DNA from 2 places in the Cytobacillus sp. genome. Region 1 is predicted to be linked to the other one. Evidence: riboswitches for the same ligand, from Rfam matches in the RefSeq annotation. Region 1 holds a riboswitch; the other holds the start of a gene.

Region 1 (7,650 bases):
AAATATCTGCAGCCAGGTGGCCATATGTGCGGATATTATCAGCAAGGCGAATTGCAGCAAGTGTTTTTTCAAGCTGTCCGGCATTCATTGGCTGATTTGCTGATGAAGCCATTTGCGGAGTTCCTTCACTCGCTAAAGGGGAACCGTTTCTTTCAAAGTAATCTTTCATTTCAGGATCAATAGATGATGGATCCTCTAAGTATCTTTCATATAGTTCAATAACGTAGCCAAGGTTGGGGCCATGAAATCCTTGTTCAAAAGGTCCCTCACCATTCGATGGCTTTTTCATGGAAAATTACCTCCATAACTGTTTTAAGTAAATAATTCAAATACATTTTTCTCCCCTGAAAATACATTACCCATCTATAAGATGGCATTAACGTTTTATTTTTACGAATAATAATATTTTTCAGAGGATAAAACGTTTCCACAGTTATTCTAACACGGAAAATCTAGTTGTACAAAGATAAAAACATGAATATAGTGGAAAACTATTAAAAAAATTTTTTTCGTAATTACTTATTCTAATAAAATGTTTTGTTAAATGTTAAACAATTATAAATAAGAAATAACTGGGTGGTTTTAAAAAGAGGCAAAAATAAAAAGCCGAAGTGCTGTTCGGCTTTAAAAAGTCTCAACTAAGTTAATATAAATTTGTTTCGCTGCATTCGCATTTTTTCTGTTTTCTTTTAGGGAAGATTCAATTGCTTCTCTCGTTTCCACAGGAAAATCAAAATGGCCGCAAGTTGTACATTTTTCGAACATGGAACCAGAAACATTTACTTCAATGCCATCCATGGTCTGGAATACTGCTGGTCCTTCGGATTCCGCAAACCGGTGGCGGCAGTGGCTATGTTCTCGCATATTAGCTTCCCTCCAAGAATTATATCATTTGCCTTCATTATAAAACAAATATTCTGAACTTTAAAGCGATTCACTTCTAACATTTTATGCCATGGTTTTTTCAAAAGAATAATTTGAGTGTTTTTAAGACACATTAAAGTTATTCAAATTCAGGAGGTTTTTCCATGAATATTGGCAGAGCAAAAGAGATTGCTGAGTCTGCTGAAATGTATAGTGTTACTTTCAATGGCAATCCGGTCATCATTCAGCATGTAGATGAGCAGACTAAGACAGCACGTATTTACACAAAGGCAGATTCTGAAAAAGAAATTGATGTGCCGGTTAACGATTTGATTGAAGAATAAATACCCTTAAAAACTTTCCAGAATATGATGGAAAGTTTTTTTGTTCAAATCTTCTTCATTCCCCCCTTAAAAACGGACGCTTAGGGCAAACAGACTCAAAACAACTGAGCGGATATTTTTTATAACATAAAATATTCAAAAAAGTGTTGACGATTAGCGGTTTAGTGTAGTAAAGTTTAGAGAAAATTTAATATTTGATTTCTTATCCAGAGAGGTCGAGGGTAAGGCCCGACGACGCCTCAGCAACCAGCAATCATATATTTGATTGAAAAGGTGCTAATTCCTGCAAGTTTCTTAAAAACTTGAAAGATAAGAAGAATGGCTGATCACATTAAAAAGTCTTCTTCTTATAGAAGGCTTTTTTTATTTTTACTAAGGAGTGGTTACAAGCATGTATAAAATTGACACCAGATTAGCGCAAATCGGCAACAGAAGCGAGTCAGCAACAGGTGCAGTCAATCCGCCTGTATATTTTTCCACGGCATATCGCCATGAAGGCATTGGGCAGTCAACTGGCTTTGACTATAGCAGAACAGGCAATCCCACCCGCCAGCTGCTTGAAAAGGCAATTGCCGATCTGGAAGAAGGCGATCAAGGCTATGCCTGCAGTTCTGGAATGGCCGCAATTCTTACCATACTATCTCTTTTTAAATCCGGAGATGAATGGATTGTATCCAAGGATTTATATGGGGGTACATATCGTCTGCTAGAACAGGGCTTCAAGAAGTGGGGACTTCAGTGCAAATATGTAAATACCAGCAATCCGGAAGATGTGGAAATTTTAATCACAGAAAAGACCAAGGCAATATTTCTGGAAACTCCAACTAATCCGCTGATGGAACAGACTGACATTCAATCGATTGCAGACATTGCCCAAAAGCATAATATCCTCCTTATCGTCGATAACACGTTTTATACACCTCTCCTTCAGCAGCCGTTAAAGCTTGGAGCTGATATTGTTATCCATAGTGCAACAAAGTATCTTGGCGGGCATAATGATGTCCTTGCCGGCTTAGTTGTCGCAAAAGGCAAAGAGTTATGCGAAGCCCTTGCTATGAACCACAATGCCGCAGGTGCTGTCCTCAGCCCGTTTGATTCATGGCTGCTCATCAGAGGCATGAAGACACTCTCCCTCCGCATGGAACGGCATGGAGAAAATGCGAAGGAATTAGCAGAATTTTTATCGGGCCACGATGCAGTAACGGATGTCCTTTATCCAGGCAAGGGAGGCATGATATCTTTCCGAATTAAGGATGAATCCTGGGTGAATCCATTTCTGCAGAGCCTCTCCCTTATCTCCTTTGCAGAAAGCCTTGGCGGAGTCGAGAGTTTCATAACGTATCCAGCAACCCAGACACATGCGGACATTCCTGAAGAAATCCGCATTGAAACCGGAGTCTGTAATAGGCTTCTGCGTTTCTCGGTTGGAATCGAAAATGCAGAAGATTTGAAGGCGGATCTTGAACATGCTTTTGCAAAGGTTGTTAAGGAGGCAGTACGATGAGTTCGAATTACACATTCCAAACGAAATTACTTCACAATAATCAAAAATTCGACCCGGAAACAGGAGCTGTCAGTGTACCAATCCAGCATGCCTCCACTTTTCATCAAAAAGATATTGATGCGTTCGGAAAATATGATTACAGCCGCAGCCTGAATCCAACAAGGGAAGCACTTGAAGAAGTCATCGCGGAGCTTGAAGAAGGTATTAAAGGGTTTGCCTTTTCTTCTGGTATGGCTGCCATTTCTACAGCATTCCTGCTCTTATCACAGGGAGATCATGTAGTCATTACAGAAGACGTATATGGCGGAACCTATCGCATGACAACAGAAGTCCTGTCCCGTTTTGGCATAGAGCACACATTTGTTGATATGACAAATCTTGAGGAAGTAAAAGAAGCAATCCGTCCAAACACGAAGGTTTTTTATGTAGAGACTCCTTCCAATCCGCTGCTGAAAGTGACAGATATACAGGCCATCAGTTCACTTGCAAGACAGCATGGAGCCCTGACATTTGTGGATAATACATTCCTGACCCCTGCCCTTCAAAAACCGCTCTCTTTAGGTGCAGATATAGTGCTTCATAGCGCAACCAAATTTTTATCCGGACACAGCGACGTCGTTGCTGGCCTGGCGGTTGTGAAGGATCCTGAATTAGGTGCAAAACTTGCTTTTCTTCAGAATTCCTTTGGAGCTGTTCTGGGTGTTCAGGATGCCTGGCTTGTGCTGAGAGGTATTAAAACTTTGCAGGTAAGGCTTGATCAGTCTGTGAAGTCAGCTGAAAAAATTGCTGGTTTCCTTAATGATCACCCTGCAGTTAAAAAGGTGCATTATCCAGGGTTTGCAGATCATCCCGGATATGAAATCCAGAAAAATCAGGCAGTAAACGCAGGTGCCGTCCTATCTTTTGAGCTTGAAGATGAGCTATCGATGAGAACATTTGTTGAGAATGCCAAAATACCCGTTTTTGCAGTAAGTCTGGGAGCTGTTGAATCCATCCTCTCCTACCCTGCAAAAATGTCACATGCAGCCATGCCTGCATCCGAACGGGAGCAGCGTGGAATAACGGACAGTCTTCTTCGTCTATCTGTTGGCCTGGAGAGTGCAGATGATATTATAGAAGATTTCAAGGCAGCTTTATCTGCTGCCGTACAAACAAAGCATTCGATTTTACAGCGGGGGTGATACTTTGAGTTTCCTTAATAAATTAAAGAATGAAATCATCATAGCAGATGGCGCGATGGGAACTCTTCTGTACTCCTATGGTACCGACAGCTGTTTTGAGGAATTAAATCTCTCACAATCTGAACAGATCCAGCACATCCATGAAGCGTACATTGGCGCAGGTGCTGAATTGATCCAAACAAATACGTATGCGGCGAATTATCTGAAGCTGCAGCGATATGGACTGGAGGACTCCGTTAAGGAGATTAACAGTTCTGCAGCAAGGATTGCAAAAAAAGCTGCCAAGGGAAAGGCATATGTCACTGGTACAATCGGCGGGATCAGAGGATTCAAGCCCAACATGATTACCCTTGAAGAAATAAAAAGAAGCTTCAGAGAGCAGCTTTATTGCCTGCTGCTAGAGGATGTAGATGGTATTTTACTGGAAACCTATTACGACCTTGAAGAACTTGAGACAGTTCTTGCCATTGCCAGAAAAGAAACTGATTTGCCGATTATCGCACAGGTATCTCTTCAGGAAGCGGGTGTTCTTCAGAACCAGACTTCTATCGCTGATGCTTTAACAAAGCTTGAGGGCATTGGTGCAGATGTTGTGGGAATCAATTGCAGGCTTGGTCCGCATCATATGCTCAAAACTCTCGAAAGTGTACCTTTGCCAAAGCATGCCTATCTTTCTGCCTATCCAAATGCCAGTATTCCAGCCTATACGGACGGCAAATTTCATTATGAAGGAGATGCAGAATATTTCCGCCAGTCAGCAATTGAATTCCGAAATCAGGGTGTCCGCCTGCTTGGAGGCTGCTGTGGAACAACACCTGACCATATCAAGGCGTTTTCTGACGTTTTAAAAGGACTTCCGCCAATCGAGGAAAAAGAGGCAAAGGCAATTAATAAAATCATTGTTTCTGAAAAGCCATCATCATCAAGAGAGCTCCCCCCTCTTCAGGATATTGTCAGGGAAAGGCCTTCTGTCATTGTTGAGTTGGATCCCCCGAGGAAGCTTGATACTTCACGCTTTTTCGAAGGTGCAGAAGCATTGAAGGAAGCCGGAATAGATTCTATTACACTTGCAGATAACTCCCTTGCTTCCCCCCGGGTTTGCAACTCTGCGCTTGGCTATCTCGTCAAGCAGCAGACAGGATTGCGCCCGCTTGTTCATGTGACCTGCAGGGATAGAAATATAATTGGACTGCAATCCCATTTAATGGGGCTGCATGCACTTGGATTAAATGATATTCTTGCTGTTACGGGTGATCCTGCACGTGTCGGTGATTTTCCAGGAGCATCTTCCGTATATGATGTCTCATCATTTGAATTGATCAGTATGATCAAGCAGTTGAATGAGGGGTTATCTTTTTCAGGGAAAGATCTTGGCCAGAAAGCTGCTTTTTCAGTTGCAGGCGCTTTTAACCCCAATGTCCGCTCATTGGAAAAAGCTGTTGGACGGCTTGAAAAGAAAATTGAACATGGTGCGGATTATTTCATCTCGCAGCCAGTTTTTTCTGAAGAGAAGCTGCTGGAAGTTCATGAGGCTGTGAAAGATTTAAAAGCACCTGTTTATATAGGCCTAATGCCCCTTACCGGCAGCCGGAATGCCGAGTTTCTTCATAATGAAGTACCGGGAATCAAAATTTCCGACAGTATTAGAAACCGAATGGCTTCATTGAAAGATGATCCTGCGCAGGCTGGAGCTGAAGGCATTGCCATTGCGAAGTCACTGATCGATGCCGCGGCAGAGCTGTTTAATGGCATTTACCTTATCACTCCATTTATGCGCTATGAAATGACGGTCGAACTATCAAACTATGCCCGTGAGACAACCGAACGGCTTTCAAGGAGGAAACAACATGCATAAACCATCACTGCAGGAGCAGCTGAAAAAGAAGATCCTGATCATGGATGGAGCAATGGGCACCATGTTGCAGAGAGCCAATCTTACCGCGGATGACTTTGGCGGCGAAGAATATGAAGGCTGCAACGAGTATTTAAATATAACAGCTCCTTCTGTGATTGAACATATTCACCTTGAATATTTAAAAGCCGGCGCAGATATTATTGAAACCAATACCTTTGGCGCAACCAGCATTGTTCTGGCAGATTACGATCTGGAAGAAAAAGCTTATGAACTAAATAAACTTGCTGTTGAAATTGCCAGGGAAGCGGCAGACAGCATTTCAACCCCTGAATGGCCGAGATATGTGGCTGGTGCCATGGGACCTACTACGAAGACGCTGAGTGTTACCGGCGGGTCTACATTTGAAGAAATGATAACAGCTTATGAAGAACAAGCCAGAGGGTTAATTGACGGCGGAGCCGATCTTCTCCTCCTTGAAACCAGCCAGGACATGCTGAATGTGAAGGCTGGTTTTATCGGCATTGAAAATGCATCAAAAACGACGGGAATAAAACTTCCGCTCATCGTTTCGGGAACGATTGAACCGATGGGTACAACTCTTGCAGGCCAATCGATTGAAGCATTTTATATTTCTCTGGAACATATGAAACCTCTGGCAGTTGGACTTAACTGTGCGACAGGCCCTGAATTCATGCAGGACCATATCCGTTCCTTATCAGGATTGGCATCCACTGCTGTCAGCTGCTATCCCAATGCAGGACTGCCTGATGAAGAAGGACAGTACCATGAAACTCCCGAATCACTGGCGAGCAAGCTTGAGGGCTTTGCCAAGGAAGGCTGGCTGAATATTGTGGGCGGCTGCTGCGGAACCACACCTGAACATATCCAGGCAATTGCTGAGTCGGTTGAAAATTATAAACCAAGGAATTATGAGGGGAATTCACTGCACAAAGTTTCTGGAATTGAACCTCTGATTTATGACGACCCGACATTAAGGCCCATAATGGTCGGCGAGCGCACAAATGTAATTGGCTCACGCAAGTTTAAAAGACTGATTGCTGAAGGTAAGTTTGAGGAAGCTGCTGAGATTGGCCGAGCACAGGTAAAAGGCGGAGCCCATGTAATTGATATATGCCTTGCAGACCCTGACCGTGATGAAATGCAGGATGTTGAAAACTTTATCAGGGAATTAGTGAAAAAAATTAAGGTCCCGCTGGTCATTGATTCAACAGACGAACTGGTTATCGAGAAGGCCCTTACCTATTCTCAGGGGAAAGCCATCATTAATTCCATTAATCTGGAGGATGGCGAAGAAAGATTCGAAGCTATAGCTCCTCTCATCCATCGATATGGTGCAGCTGTGGTAGTAGGTACGATAGATGAAGTCGGAATGGGCGTTACGGCTGAACGAAAACTTGAAATTGCAAAGCGTTCGTATGATTTGCTTGTAAACAAGTATCAAATTCCGCCTGAGGATCTTATTTTTGACCCTCTCGTCTTCCCTGTCGGCACAGGGGATGAGCAATACATCGGGTCTGCAAAGGCAACTGTAGATGGGATAAGACTTATTAAAGAAGCTTTCCCGGAGGTACAAACCATACTGGGAATCAGTAATGTTTCATTCGGCCTTCCTCCTGTCGGCAGGGAGATATTAAATTCAGTATTTCTGTATCACTGCACTCAGGCAGGCCTCGATTATGCGATAGTGAATACGGAGAAACTCGAAAGATTTGCTTCTATCTCAAAAGAAGAGGTCTTAATGGCTGAAAAGCTTCTTTTTGAAACTACTGATGAATCACTTGCCATTTTCACAGATTTTTACCGGGATAAAAAGAAAGAAAGCAAAAGTGTTCTTCCGGATATGACACTTGAGGAACGCCTCGCTTATTATATTCTGGAGGG
Region 2 (7,650 bases), on a different contig from region 1:
GCATCCATTTTCAGGCCTGGCATCACAGAATTGAGTCCAAGCGATAAAAAGTTCAGAAATTTCGAAGGCTGTTGAACCAAGCCTAAGCATGGAGATGACAAAATCACTCCAGCGAGATTCATTCTTTCCTCCTGCAGCAGACGAATGGCAATCAGTCCGCCCATGCTGTGCCCTAAAAGAAATACCGGCAATTCAAATTCATAGGCTGCCTGTACCCAATCCTGAACTTCAAGTATATATTCATCAAAGGAATCAATATGGCCTCTTCTGGATCTTGAAGTCATCCCCTGGCCAGGAAGATCTCCCATTATGACATGGAAACCTGCCAAGCGCCACATTTCAATCAGCCAGCCATAGCGGCGGTGATGCTCCATTGCCCCATGCACCATGACAATAACGCCCTTTGCATCTCCTTCAGTTTCCCATTTCCACATAGTCAATCCTCCCAGCCTTTTTACGTACTGTCTTATGTAAATATATTATAGCCTAGATGCTAAAATTGTTCATGAATCAACCTTTGTCAAAATGGAATTCTTTTTGCCAAAATATCGTTTATCATGCCTCTTATGATAAAATCAAAATAATCAAACTGCATATAGGAGTGTTTCACATGATCTATCCATATAAAGATAAAGAACCTAAGATTGCTGAATCCGCATTTATTGCAGATTTTACTACCATTACCGGTGATGTTGAAATTGGCGAGAATTCCAGTGTTTGGTTCAACTCCGTTATACGCGGAGATGTAGCACCAACAATCATCGGCAAAAAAGTCAATATCCAGGACAATTCCGTCCTGCATCAGAGCCCGAATAACCCGCTGATATTGGAAGATGAAGTAACAGTTGGCCATCAGGTAATCCTTCATAGCTGCATTATCCGCAAAAGGGCTTTAATAGGGATGGGCTCGATTGTATTAGATCAGGCTGAAATCGGAGAGGGAGCATTCATTGGAGCTGGGAGCCTTGTTCCACAGGGAAAGAAAATTCCTCCCAATACACTTGCATTCGGCAGGCCAGCAAAAGTGATCCGCGAGCTGACACCAGAAGATATTAAAGATATGGAACGTATAAGCAGGGAATACGCCGAAAAAGGGCAGTACTATAAGTCTTTGCAGAAAAAGCATAAATAACTCTCCTGCCTCCTTTTATTAATAGAATGGGAAAATAGCCGATAATAAACATAAGGCAATATCAATGGGCGGGTGAAGAAATTGAAGATTTATATTGCGGCTATTGTTCTATTTTTATTTTTAATAGTGATATTCAGAAAAACAATGTTAAAAACGGCACCAATGTTTTTAATTGTCTTCATTCTGATTTCTGGTGCATTTGTTTATGACAACCTTTCAGGAAGCCAGCCTGCTTCAGCCGTAAACCAAATTAAATCATGGCTGTCTGAACCTGCTGAGAAAGCCAGCTCCTTCCTTGGACACAACACTGCCGTAATTAAGATCAAAGAAGAAACACTTATAGATGCTCCCGCAGTCAATCAGTTTCCTGAGCTCCCCAGGGGATGCGAAGTGACGAGCTTAGCCATGCTTCTTCAGCATGCAGGGATCCAGGCTGATAAAATGACACTCGCTAAAGAAATAAAGAAAAATCCTGAGCCTTATCGCATAGAAAACGGAAAAATCTATTTCGGGCACCCGAATGACGGATTCATAGGCGATATGTATTCCTTTGATAATCCTGGTCTCGGCGTTTATCATAAACCCGTAAAAGAACTTGCGGAAAAGTACATGCCTGGCTCCATTGAAGACCTTACTGGATCCGGTTTTGAAGACTTAAAGATCCATTTGTCAGACGGCAGGCCAGTCTGGGTTATTATCAACACAGCCTATAAACAGCTTTCTGATGACTTTTTCCAGACCTGGCACACGCCAAGCGGAAAAATCCAGATTACCTATAAAGAGCATTCAGTCCTGCTCACAGGCTATGATCAGGAATATATGTATTTCAATGACCCGCTTACAGGCGAGAAAAATAAAAAAGCACCCATAAACGATTTTGAAAAAGCATGGGTGCAGATGGGCAAACAGGCTATTACTTATCACCAAAAATAAAAACGTCCACCAGGTTGCCACCTGATGAACGTTTTTATTTTAGCCTTTAAGTGGCTGCAAGTTATTATTTAACAGATACTCTTTCTCAAAAGAATACTTTTTCTCCACGTACACCTGATGCCAAACCATGAACATAAGAACTGTCCAGATTTTGCGGCTGTTGTCCGCTTTATCCTGGCAATGGTCTTCAAGAAGCCCTAACACATAATCTTTATTGATTAAGTGATCCACATTGCTTTCACGGATAATATTTTTAGCCCACTCATTCATCTCGTCTTTCAGCCAGTGGCGGATTGGAACAGGGAATCCAAGTTTCTTGCGGTTCAGCACATGGTCTGGAACGACTCCTTCAGCAGCTTTGCGAAGTATATACTTCGTAGTGCCATTTGCCGTTTTCATGCTGGTCGGAATTTTGGAAGCCACTTCAAACACTTCTTTATCAAGGAACGGAACACGAAGCTCGAGAGAATGAGCCATCGTCATTTTGTCCGCTTTCAATAGAATGTCTCCGCGCATCCACGTATGAATGTCGATATACTGCATGCGGTCAACCGGATCATAGCCGCGGCTTTCTTCATATAGCGGTTTAGTGATATCCGTATAATTTAAGCTGTCTTTATAAACATGAAGCAGGCTGCGCTTCTCTTGCTCTGTAAACATTTTTGCATTTCCAATGTAGCGCTCTTCCATTGGCGTTACACCGCGTTCGATAAAGCTTTTCCCCTTCATTCCCTCTGGCATCATGTTTGCAATCATGCGAAGAAGCTTTTTACCGATGGCAGGAATTTTATTGAAGGCTTCCAGGGATTGTGGTTCACGGTAAATATTATAGCCGCCGAATAGCTCATCAGCGCCCTCACCTGAAAGTACAACTGTTACATGCTTGCGTGCTTCTCTTGCTACAAAATAAAGGGGCACACAAGCCGGGTCAGCAAGCGGATCGTCCATATGCCACATGATTCTCGGAATCTCATTCATGTATTCCTCAGGAGTTATGATGTAGCTTATGTTTTCGACACCCAGCTTTTCTGCTGTTTCTTTCGCTACATCCACCTCGCTGAAGCCATTGCGTTCAAACCCGACAGAGAAGGTTTTGATAGCAGGATGGAATTCTTTCGCAATGGAAGCAATGATGGAAGAATCGATTCCGCCTGAAAGGAATGAACCTACCGGCACATCGGCACGCATATGCATTTTGACTGAGTCGAACAACACATCTCTTATTTCTTTCGTGAAATCAGCTTCTGACTTCTGCACTGGATGGAACGCAGCTTTCCAATAACGCTTAATATCCATCGGAGCACCGATTTTTTTAGTAAAATAATGGCCAGGCTCCAGCTTATGGATTCCCTCTGACATCGTGTTTGGCTCAGGCACAAACTGATAAGTCAAATAATGCTGGAGGGAGTCATAGTTTAATACATCATTCTGAAGCGCCAATAGAATGCTCTTCTTCTCTGATCCAAAGAACGTGCGGTCTCCCTTATCGTAATAAAAGAAAGGCTTAATCCCAAATGGATCTCTGGCTCCATATAGGGACTGCTCCTGTTTATCCCAAATGACAAACGCAAACATCCCGCGCAATTTTTCAACAGCTCTTTCTTTCATATGGCTGTATAGGGCAATTATGACTTCTGTATCGGAACTTGTTTCAAAGCTTAAGCCAGCTTTGAGAAGTTCTTCACGAAGTTCCACATAGTTATAGATTTCACCATTAAAGATAATCCAATAACGCTCATTCTCGTAAGTCAGCGGCTGGTGCCCGCTTTCAATATCGATAATGCTCAACCGGCGGAAGCCGAATTGAATATGATCATCAAAATAGTATCCTGAATCGTCCGGACCCCGATGGGTAATGATATCATTCATATTTTGGAATTGTTCTTTATCTGCGTCACGGTAATTTTGTGCTTTTTCATGTACACAACCAATAAAACCACACATTATGTACGTCACCTACTCCATTCTATTCTCAATATTTAGATACAGCCTTAACGGCTCCTTTGTCTTAGAAAACATACCCTATAATACTACCACTAATCATTTATAATTAGCACGCGGATTATAAAAAAATATGCTCGGAAAATTAAGCCATTATCCGAAGTTTAAACGATAACATATAATTATAAACGACTAAAGAGCATAAAGACCGAAAAGTGAATTATCACCCTATATGTATAAAGACGCAAAAAAGAAAGCGGGAGTTACATAGTAAATGCAACTCCCGCTTTTTATATTATTGTCTAGCTCCACAAGGAACGCTTCGACAGCTTTATCATCGCACGACTAAAAGCGCTAGCTTTTAGGAGGAGCGCCTACCCCCTCGAGGTCACAAGCCACCCCTCCCCAAAAGGCAAAGGACGCCTTTCCGGGGATGGGGGTCATGCAGACGTTGCCACAGGACGTGGCGTTCTTAGTCTGCGTTCCTTCGTGGGCAAGGCGCTTCCGCTTTTCTATTCAGCTTCAGAACGAAGAATTTCTGCCTTATCTGTACGCTCCCAAGGAAGATCTACATCTGTACGTCCGAAATGTCCGTAAGCAGCTGTCTGCTTGTAAATTGGGCGGCGAAGGCCAAGCATGTTAATAATTCCTGCAGGACGAAGATCAAAATGCTTTCTTACCAGATCAACAAGTACATCTTCGCCCACTTTGCCTGTTCCGAATGTATCAACAGAAATCGATACAGGCTGTGCCACACCGATCGCATAAGCAAGCTGAACCTCAACTTTTTCAGCTAAGCCGGCTGCCACAAGATTCTTAGCTACATAACGAGCAGCATAAGCAGCAGAGCGGTCAACCTTTGTAGGATCCTTACCGGAGAACGCTCCTCCGCCATGACGGGCATATCCGCCGTAAGTATCAACAATGATTTTGCGTCCAGTCAGGCCAGCATCCCCTTGAGGTCCGCCGATAACGAAACGTCCTGTTGGGTTGATGAAGTACTTAGTATTCTCATCGATTAGTTCTTTAGGAACAACCGGGTTAATAACATGTTCCTTCAGATTGCGCTGGATTTGCTCCAGGCTGATCTCAGGGTGGTGCTGAGTAGAAATAACAATTGTGTCAATGCGGACAGGCCTGTCATTTTCATCATACTCAACCGTTACCTGAGTTTTTCCGTCCGGACGAAGGTAAGGAAGGATTTCTTCTTTACGAACTTCAGTCAGGCGGCGGGAAAGTTTATGTGCTAAAGAAATCGGAAGAGGCATAAGCTCTTTCGTTTCGTTGCAGGCAAAACCGAACATTAAGCCCTGGTCTCCTGCACCGATTGCTTCGATTTCCTGATCGCTCATTTGTCCTTCACGTGCTTCAAGGGCCTGGTCAACACCCATTGCAATATCTGCTGACTGCTCATCAATGGAAGTTAAAACTGCACATGTTTCGGAATCAAAACCATATTTAGCACGGGTATAACCGATTTCTTTTACCGTTTCACGAACGATTTTTGGAATATCTACGTATGTAGATGTTGTGATTTCACCTGCAACTAATACAAGTCCAGTTGTTACAGAAGTCTCTGCAGCAACACGGGCATTCGCATCTTTAGCTAAAATCGCATCTAAGATTGCATCAGAAATTTGGCCACAGATTTTATCCGGATGACCTTCAGTAACTGATTCAGAAGTAAACAAACGACGCTTTGTTGACATCTGGCTTCCTCCTTATAAATAGAAAATTGAGCGAGAATTTAGAAATGGGGAAGCGGAAATAACTTTTCCCTGTCATTTCATGGATCTCTGTTTGATACGGAACTCATTCCCTTAGTAGTATGAAATAAACATGGAGTTTTTATTAGAAAAATAGACAGCACTGACCAGAAGCCAGGCACCCATTTTTTCTTTTGCACACTGCAAGCTGCTAAAAACTCACATAAATAGTACATTCCAAAAGCCGTTCATTTCATTGCCTTAAAAGCACAAGCACCCGGTTAGCCCCGACAAGCATAAGACAGTCCCTGGAAGAAGGCGTTCTTTGCCTTCTGCAAGGGAATGGCTGATGACCTCGAGGGGCTGGGTGCTGGAGCTGGATAAAAAATAAAAAACCTTCCCATTAGTGAAAAGGTTGAAAGCAAATCGATTCGCGCCTTTCACTCTTATCGTTCAAGGAATTACGTCCTTGCGTCAGGTTAGCACCTTTGCTGATTATTGCCTTTAGCAGGTTGCTGGGTTTCATAGGGCCTGTCCCTCCACCAGCTCGGGATAAGAGAGTATCCGTTCAAGGTTGAATCATACCGTATTTTATCGAATCATGTCAACAGATTTTCATTATTTTTCACTGTAAGTTTTAAGCATTTAAGATTATGCTCCATGCTTACAGCGAACAGCTTCCGTCGTCACATTTTTTCTTTAGAAATTTATGCCTGTTTTTAGCAATCCATTTATAGATCGGATCGCCCAGCATTGGCGTCAATGGGAGATATAAAAGGAGGCCGATTAAAAAGGATGCAGGAAAGAGGAACAGCAGTCTCCTTACTGCAGAATAACCCCTTTTCACGCCACCCGATGGGGTAATAATATGAAGCTCTCTGCGCAAATCAATCTTGGAAAACGAGAGCGAGTTCGGGATTTTTTCATACTCCTGCAGAGAAATCCATTCCACTTTATTCAGCCAATCGAGTTTTTTAAACATCTTCTTTGTTTCCTTGCATAAGGAACAAGTTCCATCATAGAGGGCAATTGTCTTCATTTTAGATCAGTCCCATGTTAAAATTAACACTTTCTTCTATATTAACATATACCAGTTATAAGGTGATTAAAGTGGATTACTTGTCCAATTATGACATTTTTATAACATGAATAAAAAAATTTCGTAATAGTATAGACTAATCATTTTAATGTGTTATACTAATTTCGAGATGTAATCACTTTCATAAAAAAATCGGGAAAAAGGAAGGTATTCATCAGATGAACTCTGTAAGCATATCAAACGAATTGAGCGAATTACTAAATGGCAGCAACATTCAAGTGCAATTATCCGTTCCTCAGCTTGTGGAAAAAGTATTAAACCGCAATGAAGGGTCCCTTACCTCTACTGGTGCCGTACGCGCTACTACAGGAAAGTATACAGGACGTTCCCCTAAAGATAAATACATTGTTGAAGAAGCATCAAACAAAGATAAAATGGACTGGGGTAGCGTAAACCAGCCTATCTCTGAAGAAGCATTCTCTAATCTTTATAATAAAGTAATCAACTACTTAAAAGAAAAAGAAGAAGTATTTGTTTTCAAAGGCTTCGCAGGTGCTGATAAAAAGCACCGCATGCCAATCCAGGTAATTAATGAATATGCCTGGCACAATCTTTTCGCACATCAGTTATTCATTCGTCCGGCAGAAGACGAGCTATTGGATCATCAATCAGAGTTCACAGTCATTTCTGCTCCTAATTTCAAAGCAGACCCTGCAGTTGACGGCACTAAGTCCGAAACATTCATCATCATTTCATTCGAGCGCCGCACTGTTTTAATTGGCGGTACTGAATATGCAGGCGAAATGAAAAAGTCCATTTTCTCTGTTATGAACTATATGCTTCCAGAAAACGGGATTCTTCCGATGCACTGCTCCGCGAACGTTGGCCGCGAAGGAGAT

What was found. Region 1 has a riboswitch for S-adenosylmethionine ahead of ACEQ1T_RS09660 (methionine biosynthesis PLP-dependent protein). Riboswitches for the same ligand answer to the same signal wherever they lie in the genome.
Region 2: another riboswitch for S-adenosylmethionine. It lies ahead of metK (methionine adenosyltransferase); the one in region 1 lies ahead of ACEQ1T_RS09660 (methionine biosynthesis PLP-dependent protein).

Annotation. Positions count from the first base shown of each region.
Region 1 covers NZ_CAXQGS010000052.1:110,067-117,716, reverse strand. Annotated here, with positions in the region: gene sucA (2-oxoglutarate dehydrogenase E1 component) at 1-289, opposite strand, end outside; gene ACEQ1T_RS09670 (hypothetical protein) at 625-864, opposite strand; gene ACEQ1T_RS09665 (H-type small acid-soluble spore protein) at 1,029-1,208, shown strand; SAM riboswitch class I at 1,408-1,524, shown strand; gene ACEQ1T_RS09660 (methionine biosynthesis PLP-dependent protein) at 1,600-2,712, shown strand; gene metC (cystathionine beta-lyase) at 2,709-3,893, shown strand; gene ACEQ1T_RS09650 (bifunctional homocysteine S-methyltransferase/methylenetetrahydrofolate reductase) at 3,898-5,748, shown strand; gene metH (methionine synthase) at 5,741-7,650, shown strand, end outside.
Region 2 covers NZ_CAXQGS010000003.1:28,091-35,740, forward strand. Annotated here, with positions in the region: gene ACEQ1T_RS00220 (lysophospholipase) at 1-434, opposite strand, end outside; gene ACEQ1T_RS00225 (gamma carbonic anhydrase family protein) at 611-1,132, shown strand; gene ACEQ1T_RS00230 (C39 family peptidase) at 1,214-2,065, shown strand; gene asnB (asparagine synthase (glutamine-hydrolyzing)) at 2,105-4,009, opposite strand; gene metK (methionine adenosyltransferase) at 4,519-5,715, opposite strand; SAM riboswitch class I at 6,156-6,271, opposite strand; gene ACEQ1T_RS00245 (thiol-disulfide oxidoreductase DCC family protein) at 6,377-6,751, opposite strand; gene pckA (phosphoenolpyruvate carboxykinase (ATP)) at 6,970-7,650, shown strand, end outside.